One region of the Shewanella carassii genome, then DNA from elsewhere that is predicted to be linked to it. Evidence: riboswitches for the same ligand, from Rfam matches in the RefSeq annotation. Region 1 holds a riboswitch; the other holds the start of a gene.
What was found. Region 1 has a riboswitch for cobalamin ahead of K5621_RS04460 (TonB-dependent receptor). Riboswitches for the same ligand answer to the same signal wherever they lie in the genome.

Region 1 (7,248 bases):
CGGCGTTGAGATAGGCAAACGCTGTCAGGGCAATGATCTGACCAAAGACGCTGAACAGCGCCAGAGTCTGCACTTCATCCGCGTCTATCTGCACCCCTTGCATCTGATGCAGGCTGTCTACCGACTCGGTCGCCACAGACTCGGTCAGGCGCCAATAGCCCAGAACCAGTTTACGATAAGGCTGCGGCAGTTCATCGAGCCGCTCCTTGAGATAAAAGCTAAAGGCATAACGGTAGATATTGACCTGTCCCAGACGCACCAAGGCATCCTTGAGGCTGCGGTTGGGCTGGACTGAAGGTGAAAGCGCGTTATTGCTGCGCCACAGCAGATGGGCTGCCAGCGCGGGATCGGTCGCGACTATATCGATCACATTGCGAATATCGCCATCCGCAATAATGGCCTTCTTAAGCGGGATCAGGATGCCGCGACGCCCTATCACCTGCTCTTCGTTGGCAATAATGGCACGCACTTGAGTAAAAACCTGCTGCTCAAGATCTGTCATGTGATTCTTTAAACCTGTTGTTATTTATTATGGAGGCACTATTGCCACTTATTATGGCAGAGAATTTACCCATAAAATGTCCTACAGGGTCAAGTTCAATCGATAATTAGCCTGGTTTTTGCTAAATAGAATCAAAAAGTAGCATCAAAAAGCGCCCGCCTCCTGCAGCCTGGTGAAGATGGCTTGTGCCAAACGCGAATACCCCTGTTGATTGAGATGCACAGTATCTGACTTGAGCTCGTTTGAACGCAGCAGCTCAGACAGAGTATCTTCCAGCAAGATGGCGCCGTGCTTGTCGGCCAGTTCGGCATACAAAGGCAGGGGCGACAGCAATAAATTCTTTTGCGGCACAGCCAGCAGCACTACCGGAATTTGCCGCACCTTGGCCTCAAGTAACATGGCCTCAATGTTTTGCGCCAATTGTGCCTGGCTGCGGCCGCGGAGAATATCGTTACCGCCTTCGAGCAAAATAAGCAGATCCGGCTTGGTTTCGTCCAGCAGTGCCGGCAAACGCTCAAGCCCGGCAGCAGATTGCTCACCGGAAATCCCGGCGTTGATTACCTCACAACGGCACAACTCGGCCAGACGACTGGGATAATCCTGCCCGGCCTTGGCACCAACACCTTGGGTCAAGCTGTCACCGAAGGCCAGCAGTTTGCCATTGCTGCCGATATAAGCCAGCTTGGGCTCGGAGCAAGCCAGCAAAAACAGCGACAACAGGGCTATGACCACGCCTCTCAAACCATAGCTAAAATCAGCTTTCATATTTCGGCTCTTGCCTCCTTGTCGGTGCTCGAAAAAGCCCAGGTTCTAAACTACAACCGATAGAAATACGGGCAGAAAAAAGCCGGGAAACCCCGGCTTTCTATGCTATCAGAAGCGATAGCTGACGCTGAATCTCAGCGCACGGCCGCTACCCGAGTAATAACCATCGCCCCAGGTACTGAAATAACCTGAGCTGGCGTATTGCTTGTCAAACAGGTTGTCGACCCTCAGGCTGGCAAGCCAGGCATCACGGCTGTAGTTGAGGGCGATATTCCCCAGCCAGTAGCTGTCCAGTTTATCGTGCTGGTTGCCATTGTCACCCTCCATATATCTGTCGCCCAGATACTGGCCCTCGACAAACAGCTGCCAGTGCTGACCAAAGTCCACACTGGTGTAGACACGCCCTGAATGCTCGGCCACCCAGGAGAGAGATTTGCCTTTGTTGGCGCCTTCTGTAAATTCGGCATCGATATAGTTGTACTCAAGTCCCAACTGCAGCATCTCATTGAGCTGCCAGTCCCAGTCGAGGCTGGCGCCATAACGGCGGGAGGCATCGGCATTGACGTTGGCGCCGGGGAAAGCACCGCCGATAGGCATATCGGCACTGGGATCAAAAACAATTTCATCTTCCAGCGACAGCCGGTACAGGTTCAAACGCAGGCTCTGGTTGCTCAAGGTCCAATCCCAGCCGGCTTCAATGGAACGGCCGGTCTGCGGCTTGAGACCGACGACTGTTGGCGGCGTATAAGCTTGCTCATCGACCTTGGCGAAACGGAAGCTCTCATCACCGCGAAGATAGAATCTGTGGCCTTCCAGCGGCCGATAGTTGAGCCCCAACTCGAGCGCGTGAGCATCTTCATCCAAATCTATGCCATTGGGGTAAATCTGACCGTCCTTGAGTTCATCCTTGACCTTGGCATAACGCCCGCCCACCACATAGCTCAGGCTGTTGGTCAGCGGCACATTGGCCTGCAGATAGGTGCTGGTCATGGTTTGGGTGTTACTGCGCTGCATATAACTGAGATCGAACTCGGTTTCACCCCGTTGAATATCTGCACCTATGACTATGCTCAGTTCACCATTGCGGGTCAGATAACGCCCCAGTGCCTTGGGATTGAATTCCAACAGCGAGCGCTCGTTCCGACCTGGGCTGCCATAGCTGACACTGGACACCAAAGTATCACTGTAGTTGAGGTCCGCAACCAGAGCCCAGTTGGCGTGTACTTGACGCTGAATATGACCACGCCAGGCGGAAGTCATCTCATGGTTGTAATCACCCGGCGTCGATGTCGCCTGGCGTGGGTCGGCTTCAAACTGAGCCAGGGTCAGTGAGCCTGGAGTCTGGCGCTTGTTATCGTAGTAACTGCCTTCGACAAAGAAGTTGGTCGACTCTGAATCATATTGCAAACGCCCCAGCACAGAACCGGTTTCATTGGCATTGTTTCTACGGTAGTTGTCGCTTTCGTTATAAGCAGCAGCCAAATAGTAACGCCAGTTGTCATTGATGGCGCCGGACAGATCCCCACGACCTTCGTAGGTGTCAAAACTGCCACCAGAGAGGGTCAGGTTGCCACCGCTGGCACTGGGCGCCTTGGTGATAATATTGATCACCCCGCCGACGGCCTGATCGCCATAGAGCACTCCGGCGCTGCCGGAAAGGATCTCTACTCTTTCAATCTGATTGACCGCAATGGCACTCAGGCTGGGGGCGGCAATATCGATATTGTTGAGTCGGCGACCATCTATCAGTATCAGGGTGTTATTCACCGCCTGGCTGGCAGAAAAACCGCGCATCGCCAGCACGGGCCCTGAGTTATTGTCCGATATTTGAATGCCACTGCGGCCACGCAGCAACTCGCTCAGATTACTGGCACCGCTTTGCTGAATATCGGCGGCATCTATTACTGCAACATTGGCGGCAATATTGAGCGGCGTGTCATCCTGACGGCCAATGACCACCAGATGTTCATCCACGGCCTGGGTTGTAGCACTCGCCATGACGGGAACTGAGGTAAATGCACCGCAAAGCAGCGCGAGGTGATTTAGTTTGAAACCCATTTTCCTTTGACTCCTGAAAGGGAAACGGGGCAAGAGTGCCACGGCAGGGAGAGCCCCTTGGCTGCCGCATTTCGAGATCTGCCCACCGAAATCATCGAAATACCTCCAGGGCCGGTCTCCGGACTTTGGCTATGCGGTTGACCGCGCGAGACCCGACTTTTATGACGCCACTTGGGCGCGCCTGTCTCTCACCATTTACCGTTGCGGGGGCAGTGCCGGATTCTCACCGGCTTCCCGATTATCCCCGGTCTTTCATTCCGGGGCACCACGAGAGGTTGACTGAAATACTGTGCTGTCATTCCCGGCCTGACCGAGAGCGGGCATTATAGACGTCTATATGGATGAATGTCTAATTTTGACGACGACTGACCGCCGCAGATTAACCCTGAAAACAAAAAGGGAGCCGAGGCTCCCTTTCCATTATCTTAACCCAGCTCTTTGGGGTTACTGCCAAAGCGGTTGTCCCCCACTTCGCTGTCCTGGCAGTAGAAGACCAGCAACACTATCCAACCTATGATAGGGATAAATGCCAACAACTGCCACCAACCACTGCGGTCAGTGTCGTGCAGACGACGCGCGGCAACCGCAATAGAGGGCAACAACAGGCCCAAAGAATAAATCAGCCCCAGCACTGTGGTACCCAGCGCATAGTCAATAGCACTGACAACCAGGCTGAAAATGATATAGAACAGAGTGAACATCCAGTATTCTGTCCGACGGGCCCGACCGGTAAAGTCGGCGTATTTTTTGATGGCTCCGATGAAATGTTCCATGTTTTCTCCCAATAACAGATCCAAGATCCGATAACGCCGCACCAATTATTGAATGGCTTAAGGCGACCAAAGTTTCATCAGAGTTTCTTACTCCCTGAAACAGCAAACAATTTTAACATACCTGAATGAACTGCAAAGTGACAGAAAAGAGATCTGGCTTGCATCAATTGTGAAATCAGAGATATCTCACCCCGGCAGTCGTCATTGGTTTACAAATATCGCCATATCCATAGCCATACATAGCCAGCCGACGCTTTTTCATCTTATCTGCTCAGCGTAAAACCGCGGCTGGCGGCCAGCGCCTGGATATCGGTTTCAATCTGTGCCAACTGTGCCTGGCGCTTTCGACCGATTGCCCCCGAGTTAGACTTGGATGCCAGACTGCTGAGAATATTGCGCCAATATGGCACTTGTTTTTTACGCTGTTTACGGCTCAAAGGATTGAGTGGCGGCTGCCCGGCGAGCGCCTTGAGTAAGGCTGCAGCCGCGCCGCGCCAAACATCTGGCAGTGATTCCAGGTTATTCAAAAGCCAGCCAAGGCATACCAAGCGACTCACTTCGGTGTGGATAAATCCGTTGTCACCCAAAGGCATTTGCCGCCCCAATAACAAGGCGTTGAATTGCCCCTGAATTTCAGTGTTCCAAGGTTTGCGTTGCAGCTCGGCCAGGTGCTGAGAGAATACCATCTTCGCCAGTTCATGCTCAGTAAACAGGCTGCGAATGCCATCGAGCAGTGCCAGAGTAAACTCAGGGTAACGACGACCGAGAGTCCATTGCAATGAAAGCCCGAGAACCGAGCTTTCCCAGATCTCTTCTCTTTTATTTGGCGACTCCCACTTGAGACAAACGGGAACAAACCAGGCAAGAAAACGCGTCTGCCATTCAGGTCTGGCGGCGATATAGCCAAGGGCCTGCTGCCCCAAATAGCAACTGGCCGGGCTGGCCCGATTGGCTTCAAGAAATGCCAGTAACTCGGCGGGATTATCGGCCTCCGCCAACGGCTCAAGCCGTGGAGAGAGTCGCTCTCTGGCCAGGAAAAAGCGCAAACATTGACCCGTTTTGGTCAAAGTCCAACCGCCTAGCGCCAACATAGGCAACGCCAATAGAATACCCAACAGTTCGTGCCAGGTATTTTGCTGCTCTCGATGATAGCGGATATCGGTGCGCACTATGCCGGGCTCCTCAGGCAAATACCAAAGGGCCACAGCCTCACCGACGCTTCTCGAGTCGCAAAACAGGCCTGGGGGATTCCAGATATAATGCTCACTGCCGTTAGGCAACTGATAATGCACCTGGCAATCCCACTCATAACGGCCGACGCCCCAGCGCCCCGGGGGCACATATTGTTGAGCACGCCGGGCGATATAACCTTGGGTCTCGGCGCCTCGCTCGAGCAGGATATTCACTTCCTGCCAGGATTGAACACTGTCCTTGACGAAATAAAGCCCGAGGGCCGAGAACATCCCTCCGGCAATCGCAAAAGAGCCGATAAAAGCCAGGTCTTTCCAAATTGCCCGTATCTTTCCCACCGGGCCTCCTTTGATTCAATCCTTTAAGGCCGCGGATTGTAGCAGATTTCAGCAATCAGTTGAGGAGCACTTCACAGTTTGCCACCCGTTTCTGCGCGCGCCAAAGAGTCATGCTATGCTCGGGCAAATTGCTAAAGGAGTAACAGCATGAAACGCCCTATCATTCTCGACTGCGATCCCGGCCATGATGATGCCATCGCCTTGATCTTGGCCCTGGCTAACCCTGAGCTGGATCTGCTGGCCGTGACCACCAGCGCCGGTAACCAAACCCAGGAAAAAACACTCAACAACGCCATGCGAGTGCTTACTCTGCTGGGCAGAACCGATATTCCTGTGGCCAGCGGTGCCCCCAAGCCTTTGGCAAGAGAGCTGATCATTGCCGACAATGTTCACGGTGAATCCGGGCTCGATGGCCCAGAACTGCCGGATCCCGCCTTTGAACCTCAGCCGATGATGGCCTGGGAACTGATGGCCGAAAAAATCCGTCAAAGCAGCCAGCCGGTGACTCTGGTGCCAACGGGCCCCTTGACCAATATCGCGATTTTCCTGAGCGCCTATCCCGAACTCAAATCCCGTATTGAGCAGATAGTGCTGATGGGCGGCGCCGCCGGTGTCGGTAACTGGACCCCGGCCGCCGAATTCAACATTTTTGTTGATCCGGAAGCGGCCGACATGGTGTTCAAGTCAGGTATCCCCATCGTCATGGCCGGTCTGGACGTGACCCATGAGGCGCAGATCATGGAAGAGGATGTAGCCCGTTTCCGCGCCATTCCCAATAAGGTTGCCAAGTGTGTGGCCGATCTGTTGGAATTCTTTGTTATCTACCACAAGGATCCCAAGTGGGGCTTTGATGGCGCGCCGCTGCATGACCCTTGCACCATAGCCTGGCTGCTCAAGCCTGAGTTGTTCATCGGCTTGGACTGCCATGTGGCCATCGAAACCCAGAGCGAGCTGACTGTAGGGATGACGGTTGTCGACCGCTATCACCTGACCGGCAAGCCCGCCAACGCCAAGGTGCTGATGCATCTGGATCGTGAAGGCTTTGTGGATCTGCTGGTTGAAAGCCTCTACGCCTATCAGGATTAATACATGAGTAGACTAGTGATAATCGGCAGTGCCAACGCCGATCATGTGATGGAATTCAGTCACCTGCCCGAACCAGGGCAAACACTGATGAGCCGCAGTTACCGATTGGAGCATGGCGGCAAAGGGGCCAATCAGGCAGTCGCCGTCGCCAGACTGGCACAGCCTGGCACCCGAGTGGACTTTATCTGCCATCTTGGAGACGACGCCATTGCCGATACCATGATCAAGAGTTGGTTGGACGATGGCATTCACCCTCAAGGCTTGAACAAAGTACCGGCAATGGCAACCGGCAGCGCAATGATTTTCATCGGCGATAACGGTGAAAACTGTATCGGGGTGGCCGCCGGTGCCAACGCCAGCCTTAAACCTGAAGATGTTCACTGTCATCAAGAGCTGTTCGAAGGCGCCAGTTACCTGCTGGCACAGCTGGAAACACCGCTGGAATCGGTTAAAACCGCGCTGCAACTGGCCAAGCAACAAGGCACAGTGACTATTCTCAACCCGGCCCCCGCCACTAAGCTGGCTGACGATATGC
Region 2 (7,248 bases), 1.8 Mb from region 1:
GCCAAAGGTTTGCTCTTGCCCTCGTCGCGAACATAGGTTTCGCTGAAGATAATGCTGGCCGCCGTCACCCGGCTGACACAGTGCGCCAATACCAGGGCCAGCGCCGCCTGGTTGATGTCGTAAAGTGCCAACTCTAGCAGTACCTGGTACTTGAGCAGCAACACCAACACCAATGCCAAGGCGCCATAGCTGCCAAGGCGGCTGTCTTTCATGATTTTCAGTTTGTCTTCTACCCGCCAACCGCCGCCGAAACCATCGGCGGTATCGGCCAGGCCATCTTCATGAAAACCGCCGGTAACCAGCACACTGCAAATCATCGCCAGCACTATGGCGATGGAGCTTGGCAATATGCCGGCGGCCAGCAGTAACACCAAGGCGGAGATCAAGCCCACCACCACGCCCACCAGGCCAAAGTAGCGGCTGGCCTTGTTGAGGCTGTCGCTGTCCACCGTCAGGGCGCTGGGTACAGGAATACGGGTGAAAAAACCTATTGCGATCAAAAACAGCCGCAGCTGCCCGAGCCAGAATCCCATCAGAGCACCTCTTGGGTAGCTGGCTCTACCACCTTGTCGACCCCGGCTTCACCAAAGCTGGCCATCTGGTTGTAGAAGTTGGCCGCCGCCTGCACCAAAGGCAGCGCCAGCGCCGCGCCCGAGCCTTCACCCAACCTGAGTCCAAGCCTGAGCAAGGGCTTGGCGGACATGGCCTCGAGCAGCAACTTGTGGCCGCGCTCTTCAGACTCATGGGCAAAAATAAGATAATCCCTCACCCCCGGCGCCAAACGCACAGCCGCCAGCGCCGCTGTCGACGCGATAAAACCGTCCACCAGCACGGGCACACCAAATTCGGCCGCCGCCAACATGGCTCCTGTCATCTGCACTATTTCAAAGCCTCCGAGGCAGGCGAGGATACTGAGCGGCTCGGTCAGCTCGCAGTGGTGCAGCAGCAGTGCCTGCTCTATCAGCAGGCATTTGCGCTTAAGCGTCGCGGCATCTATGCCGGTGCCGCGGCCGACACATTCACTCACAGGCAGGCCGGTCAGGGCGGCCATCACGGCGGCGGCAGAAGAGGTGTTGCCTATTCCCATCTCCCCCAGCGCCAGCAGGTTGCTGCCGGCATCGATATGGCGTTTTACCAAGGTGCGCGCCATGGCAAACCCTTGATGCACAGCGCCCAGAGTCATGGCGGCGCGTTTGTGGATAGGCCCAGTACCGGCGCCCAGACGCTGCTCTGTAACCTCGGGGATCCCCAAGGGGCTGAGAATGCCGCAGTCAATCACCTCCAGCTCGAAGCCGGTCTGGCGACAAAACACATTGATGGCGGCGCCGCCGGCAACAAAGTTGAGCACCATTTGGGTGGTCACCTCGCTGGGGGCAATCGACACCCCGGCCGCGGCAATACCATGGTCGGCGGCAAACACCAGCATCACGGGGCGGCGGATGACCAACTCATCGGTGGCGGAACCGAGCTGAATGCGCCCCAACTGCAGCGCCAAAGCCTCCAGCTCACCCAAAGCGCCCAGGGGTTTGGTCTTGTTGTCTATGCGGGCCTGAATCGCGTCATCCAGCGTGTGATTGATTGCTGCAACCTGGTACATCCTTCCCTCTCTTATCGTTATTGGCCGCGTTTACGCAGCACCATCAGGAAAAACAGACTGCCGATGGCCGAGGTGATCACCCCCACCGGCAGCTCTTGGGTGGGCAGTATGCTGCGAGCCAGCACATCGACCCAAACCATAAACAGGCCGCCCGCCAGTGCCGTCAGCACCATGGGATGCTGCCCCGGCAGCAACAACCTGACAATATGAGGCACCATCAGCCCCACAAAACCTATCCCGCCGCAGTGGGCCACCAAAGTGGCGGTAATAAGCGAGCATAACAGCAGCATGGAAACCCTGAGCCTTTGCACCCTGATCCCCAGAGTGTGGGCGGTTTCATCACCGGCAAGCATCGCCAGTACCTGGCGCTTGAAGGCCAGGATCACCAGCAAGGCCGCCAGCACCACCAGAGTGGGCAGTCCAAGCCCATCCCAACTGGCACGGGCAAAACTGCCCAGGCTCCAAAACAGCAAGGAGGTGGTGGCCTGCGGGGTGGAAAAATACAAGATCAAGCTGGTGAGGGCACTGAACATAAAGGAGATGGCGACCCCGGAGAGCAACATTCTCTCTATCTGGTTGCCGATATTCCTGCCCGCGAGCAGCAGTACCATAAGCACAGCCAAACTGGCACCGATAAAGGCTCCCAGCGGCAGCGATACCCCGGAGATGGCCGAACTCAGGCCAAGGCCGGTCGCCAGGGCGACCGAGACCACGGCGCCGAAGCTGGCGCCCGAGCTGATACCGAACAGGTAAGGATCGGCCAGCGGGTTGCGGGTCACCGCCTGCAATACATAACCCGACAATGCCAAACCGCTGCCGGCGATAAAGGCCAGCAAGATACGCGGCAGGCGCAGATCCCAGACGATACGCTCGCTGATGGCAGAAGGCTCACCCACGCCCAGCAGGTGTTTGCCAATCACTCTTGCCACATCGAAGAGGCTGATATCGGCGGCGCCAAAACCGGCGGCGGCCAAGGGTGTCAACACAGTGCAGAGCAGCAACAGCAGCCAGCACCAGTAAAGTCTGGGCAAGGGCCTGAGAAACCAGCCGATAAGCGAGCGCCCCGGTGCGGCCACGGAAGCATTCATGCGCCACCTCCCACCGAGCCTGGGCGCCGGTCAGTTTCCTTGTGAGCAACACAGGTTTCGGCCGAGGCAGGCCCTGCCATTGGCTCGACTATCGCAGCGCCTTGAACCTCGCCACTGGCGAGCGCCGCCGAGCTTACAGCCTTGCCGTGACCAGGCTCTGGCGACTGATAGCCGTAAAAGTAGTGGATCAGCGGCCGTCCCAACTGCGGATGCGTCCCCACCTGGCAGCAAACACCGAAGACACCGGCAATTCTGTCTTCGGTCAATACGCTCTGGGGCGAGCCGTGGGCAATACGGCGGCCGTTATCCAGCAGCAAGAGTTCGTCACACAGGGCCGAGGCCAGATTGAGATCGTGAATCGAGGCGATCACCGTGACCCCCAGGCTGCGCACCAGCTCGAGGATCTGGATCTGATAGCGGATATCCAGATGATTAGTGGGCTCGTCCAGGATCAAAAGCTTGGGGCGCTGCACTATGGCGCGGGCAATCAAGGCCCTTTGCTTCTCACCGCCGGAAAGCTGCGCGAAAGGCTCTGCGGCCTTGTGCTGCAACCCGACCTGCGCCAATGCCGCCTGCACCTGGGCCTTGTCGGTCGCCGATGGCATATCAAACAACCCCTTGTGGGGAGTCAGTCCCATGGCCACCAATTGAGTCAAATCCAGTGCCAACTGGGCCGGGGTATCCTGCAGCACCACGGCCACCTCTTTGGCGAAGGCTTTGGCAGACAAGCTATGGATATCCTGACCAAACAGCTGGATCTGGCCGCTGTCCGGGCGGATATAACGATAGAGGCAGCGCAGCAGGCTCGACTTACCGGCACCATTGGGGCCTATGAGCCCGAGCATCTTGCCACTTGGCAGCTCAAAACCCACATCGGCCAATACGCTGTGACCACCGGGAAGCCAGCTAAGCTGTTGCACCTTGAGTGCCAGGCTCATAACCGCCCCCCGACATTGAGCCTGTGACCGGCAGAAGGCTCAAGCTGCAGTGGAAGAATCATCTATTCGCTCCCCCGGTTTACCCGCCCGGGTTTCTGGTTTGGTTTATCAGCCTGGGCAGGTCTCCTGACTCGTCGCCAACGGCGACTCACAGTTGCGGGCACAGTCCGGGCTTTCCCGGTTCCCTGGGTTGGTTCACCTGCAAAGGCGCCAACACCCTGGCTGCTGCCGCACTTGGCGGCCATTTGGGGTTATTATCCCGGTTTTATCGCCCGGCACAATTGCCCGGCGCAATAGCGCAGCACTATTGCGGCCAGTGGAGCTTGCTGAAACACTGCCATTCCTGGTCACTTTCACCGCTGGCATCACGGCTGGCATAGAGGGTTATTCTGACCCAGGCCGCATAAGGTAGCTCCAAGGCGTTGAACACTGCCGCAGGCGGTATTTGCCCCGGCAGCAAAATCTCGGCCAGCAGCAGCCGGATAACCCCACTGTGAGTCAAGATCAGTGCCGCATCGGCGCTTGCTGAGGAACCAGAATCTCCTGAAACAGAGCTTTCGGAAGAACTAACCTCTCTAGCAAGCCAGCGCTGCACCATAGTCTGCCAGCCATCCAACACCCGGCTACGAAAGGCTGGCAGCGATTCCCCGCCCGGCGGAGTATTGGCCACGGGGTCACGCCAGAAGGCTTCAGCCGCCTCGCTATGCTGCTGATAGACACTCGCCACCTTCATGCCGTCCCAGTCACCGAAGTCCAGCTCCCAGAGCCAGTCATGCTGCTGCAGCGGCGCCGGGAAATAATCAGGCATATCGGCCTTGAGCTCGGCGGCAAAGGCCTGGCAACGCTGGGCCGGGGAGCTCAGCAGCGCCAGGCGTTCGGGCTGGCTCGGTAACTGCTCCAGCGCACTACTGATAGCCCGCCAGCTGCGCCACATCTGCGCTTTGCCCTCATCGCTCAGGGCCACATCACTGCGGCCGCGGATAATCTCGCCGCCTTCACATTCGCCGTGCCGCAGCAGATAGATATTCAGTTGCCTATGTTCAGCCACACACTTCTCCCGTCAGAGTCCGGTGGTTACCGGGCCAATTTAACCTTGCCGCAGGCCGCCGGAATCCGTATATTACGGACGTCTATACGTATAAATGTCCAAAATAACTTTCCGCGCCCACACACGCCTTTGGCTATCATGCCAGATAGTGTCCCGGGCGTCAGGTCGGCAGAGATGATGTCGCGGATGCCAAGCACCGCGAATGTAAAACAGCAATAAGACAGGTATGAAAGGTAACCCTATGGCGACTTCCCAGCACTCCCCAAGCCAGACAGAGCTCAAGCTCAAACAGACCCTCAAAGAGCGGATCCTGATTTTAGATGGCGCCATGGGCACCATGATCCAGGACTACAAGCTGGAAGAAGCCGATTACCGCGGCGAGCGCTTCAAAGATTGGCATTGCGATGTCAAAGGCAACAATGATCTGCTGGTACTGACCCAGAGCGAGATCATCAAGACCATTCACAGGGAATACCTGCTGGCCGGTGCCGACATCATAGAAACCAACACCTTCAACGCCACCACCATTGCCATGGCCGACTATGAGATGCAGAGCCTGGCGGCGGAGATCAATTACCAAGGCGCCAAAATCGCCCGCGAAGTGGCCGATGAGGTGGCCGCCGCCAGCGGTATTCCCCGCTATGTGGCCGGGGTGCTCGGCCCCACCAACCGCACCTGCTCCATCAGCCCGGATGTGAATGACCCCGGCTTTCGCAACATACATTTTGACGATCTTGTGTTGGCCTACAGCGAATCCACCGAGGCGCTGATCGCCGGTGGCGCCGACATCATCCTGGTGGAAACCATCTTCGATACTCTCAATGCCAAGGCGGCGCTGTTTGCCATCGAAAATGTGTTCGAGAAACTGGACCAAAGGTTGCCGGTGATGATTTCCGGCACCATTACCGATGCCTCGGGCCGCACCCTGACAGGGCAAACCACAGAGGCCTTTTACCATTCTCTCAGACATATCAAGCCTCTGAGCATAGGCCTCAACTGCGCCCTGGGCCCGAAAGAACTGCGGCCCTATGTCGAGGAGCTTTCCCGTATCAGCGAGTGCTTTGTCTCGGCGCACCCCAATGCCGGCCTGCCCAATGAATTCGGAGGCTATGACGAAACCCCGGCAGAGATGGCAGGCGTGATAGGCCCCTGGGCCGAAGAGGGGCTGCTCAATATTGTCGGCGGCTGCTGCGGCACCACGCCTGCGCATATCAAGGCGATTTCTGAAGCTGTTAGCCTTCATGCACCAAGGCCGCTGCCTGAGCTGCCGGTAGCATGTCGCCTCTCCGGACTGGAACCCCTGACCATAGATGCAAACAGCCTGTTTGTGAATGTGGGCGAGCGCACCAATGTCACCGGCTCGGCCCGGTTTCTCAAGTTAATCAAAGAAGGCCAGTACGAAACCGCGCTGGAGGTGGCCCGTGACCAGGTAGAAAACGGCGCCCAGATCATAGATATCAACATGGATGAGGGCATGCTCGACGGGGTAGAGATGATGCAGAAATTCCTCAACCTTATCGCCTCAGAGCCGGATATCAGCAAGGTGCCTGTGATGATAGACTCCTCCAAGTGGGAGGTGATTGAGGCCGGGCTCAAGTGCATTCAGGGCAAGGGAATAGTCAACTCCATCTCCCTCAAAGAGGGCGAGGCCAAGTTTATTGAACAGGCCAAACTGGTGAAGCGCTACGGCGCCGCCGCCATCATCATGGCCTTCGATGAACAGGGCCAGGCCGACACCCGGGAGCGCAAAACCGAAATCTGTACCCGTGCCTACCGGGTGCTGCTGGATAAGGTGGGCTTCCCGCCGGAAGATATTATCTTCGACCCCAATATCTTCGCCATCGCCACCGGCATAGAGGAGCACGATAACTATGCGGTGGACTTTATCGGCGCCATTGCAGATATCAAGGCCAACCTGCCCCATGCGATGATTTCCGGCGGGGTGTCCAACGTTTCTTTCTCCTTTCGCGGCAACAACCCGGTGCGAGAAGCCATTCATGCCGTATTCCTCTATCACGCCATCAAGGCGGGTATGGATATGGGCATAGTCAACGCCGGTCAGTTGGCCATCTATGACGATATCGACCCTGAGCTGAAGCAGAAGGTAGAGGCCGTGGTGCTCAACCTGCCCTGCCCGGTTGCCGACTCCAGTAACACAGAGCAGCTGCTCGAAGTCGCCGAGAAGTATCGCGGTGGCCCGGGCGGCGCAGGCAAGAAAGAAGATCTCGAATGGCGCAAGTTGCCGGTCAACAAGCGCCTGGAACACGCGCTGGTGAAAGGGATCACCGAATACATAGACGCCGACACCGAAGAAGCGCGCCTGCAGGCCAAGCGGCCGCTGGATGTGATTGAAGGCCCGCTGATGGACGGCATGAACGTGGTGGGCGATCTCTTTGGCGCCGGTAAGATGTTTCTGCCGCAAGTGGTCAAGTCCGCCCGGGTGATGAAAAAGGCGGTCGCCTATCTCAACCCCTATATCGAAGCCGAAAAAGTTGAAGGCCAGAGCAACGGTAAGGTGCTGATGGTCACAGTCAAGGGCGATGTTCACGACATAGGCAAGAACATAGTCGGTGTGGT

Region 2: another riboswitch for cobalamin. It lies ahead of K5621_RS16575 (ABC transporter ATP-binding protein); the one in region 1 lies ahead of K5621_RS04460 (TonB-dependent receptor).

Annotation. Positions count from the first base shown of each region.
Region 1 covers NZ_AP024618.1:970,156-977,403, reverse strand. The annotation lists gene K5621_RS04470 (HDOD domain-containing protein) at 1-502, opposite strand, end outside; gene K5621_RS04465 (GDSL-type esterase/lipase family protein) at 647-1,267, opposite strand; gene K5621_RS04460 (TonB-dependent receptor) at 1,376-3,325, opposite strand; cobalamin riboswitch at 3,418-3,610, opposite strand; gene K5621_RS04455 (DUF805 domain-containing protein) at 3,751-4,098, opposite strand; gene K5621_RS04450 (DUF3592 domain-containing protein) at 4,362-5,627, opposite strand; gene rihA (pyrimidine-specific ribonucleoside hydrolase RihA) at 5,775-6,713, shown strand; gene rbsK (ribokinase) at 6,717-7,248, shown strand, end outside.
Region 2 covers NZ_AP024618.1:3,664,314-3,671,561, forward strand. The annotation lists gene K5621_RS16560 (adenosylcobinamide-GDP ribazoletransferase) at 1-533, opposite strand, end outside; gene cobT (nicotinate-nucleotide--dimethylbenzimidazole phosphoribosyltransferase) at 533-1,597, opposite strand; gene K5621_RS16570 (FecCD family ABC transporter permease) at 1,615-2,685, opposite strand; gene K5621_RS16575 (ABC transporter ATP-binding protein) at 2,682-3,623, opposite strand; cobalamin riboswitch at 3,723-3,859, opposite strand; gene K5621_RS16580 (histidine phosphatase family protein) at 3,928-4,671, opposite strand; gene metH (methionine synthase) at 4,913-7,248, shown strand, end outside.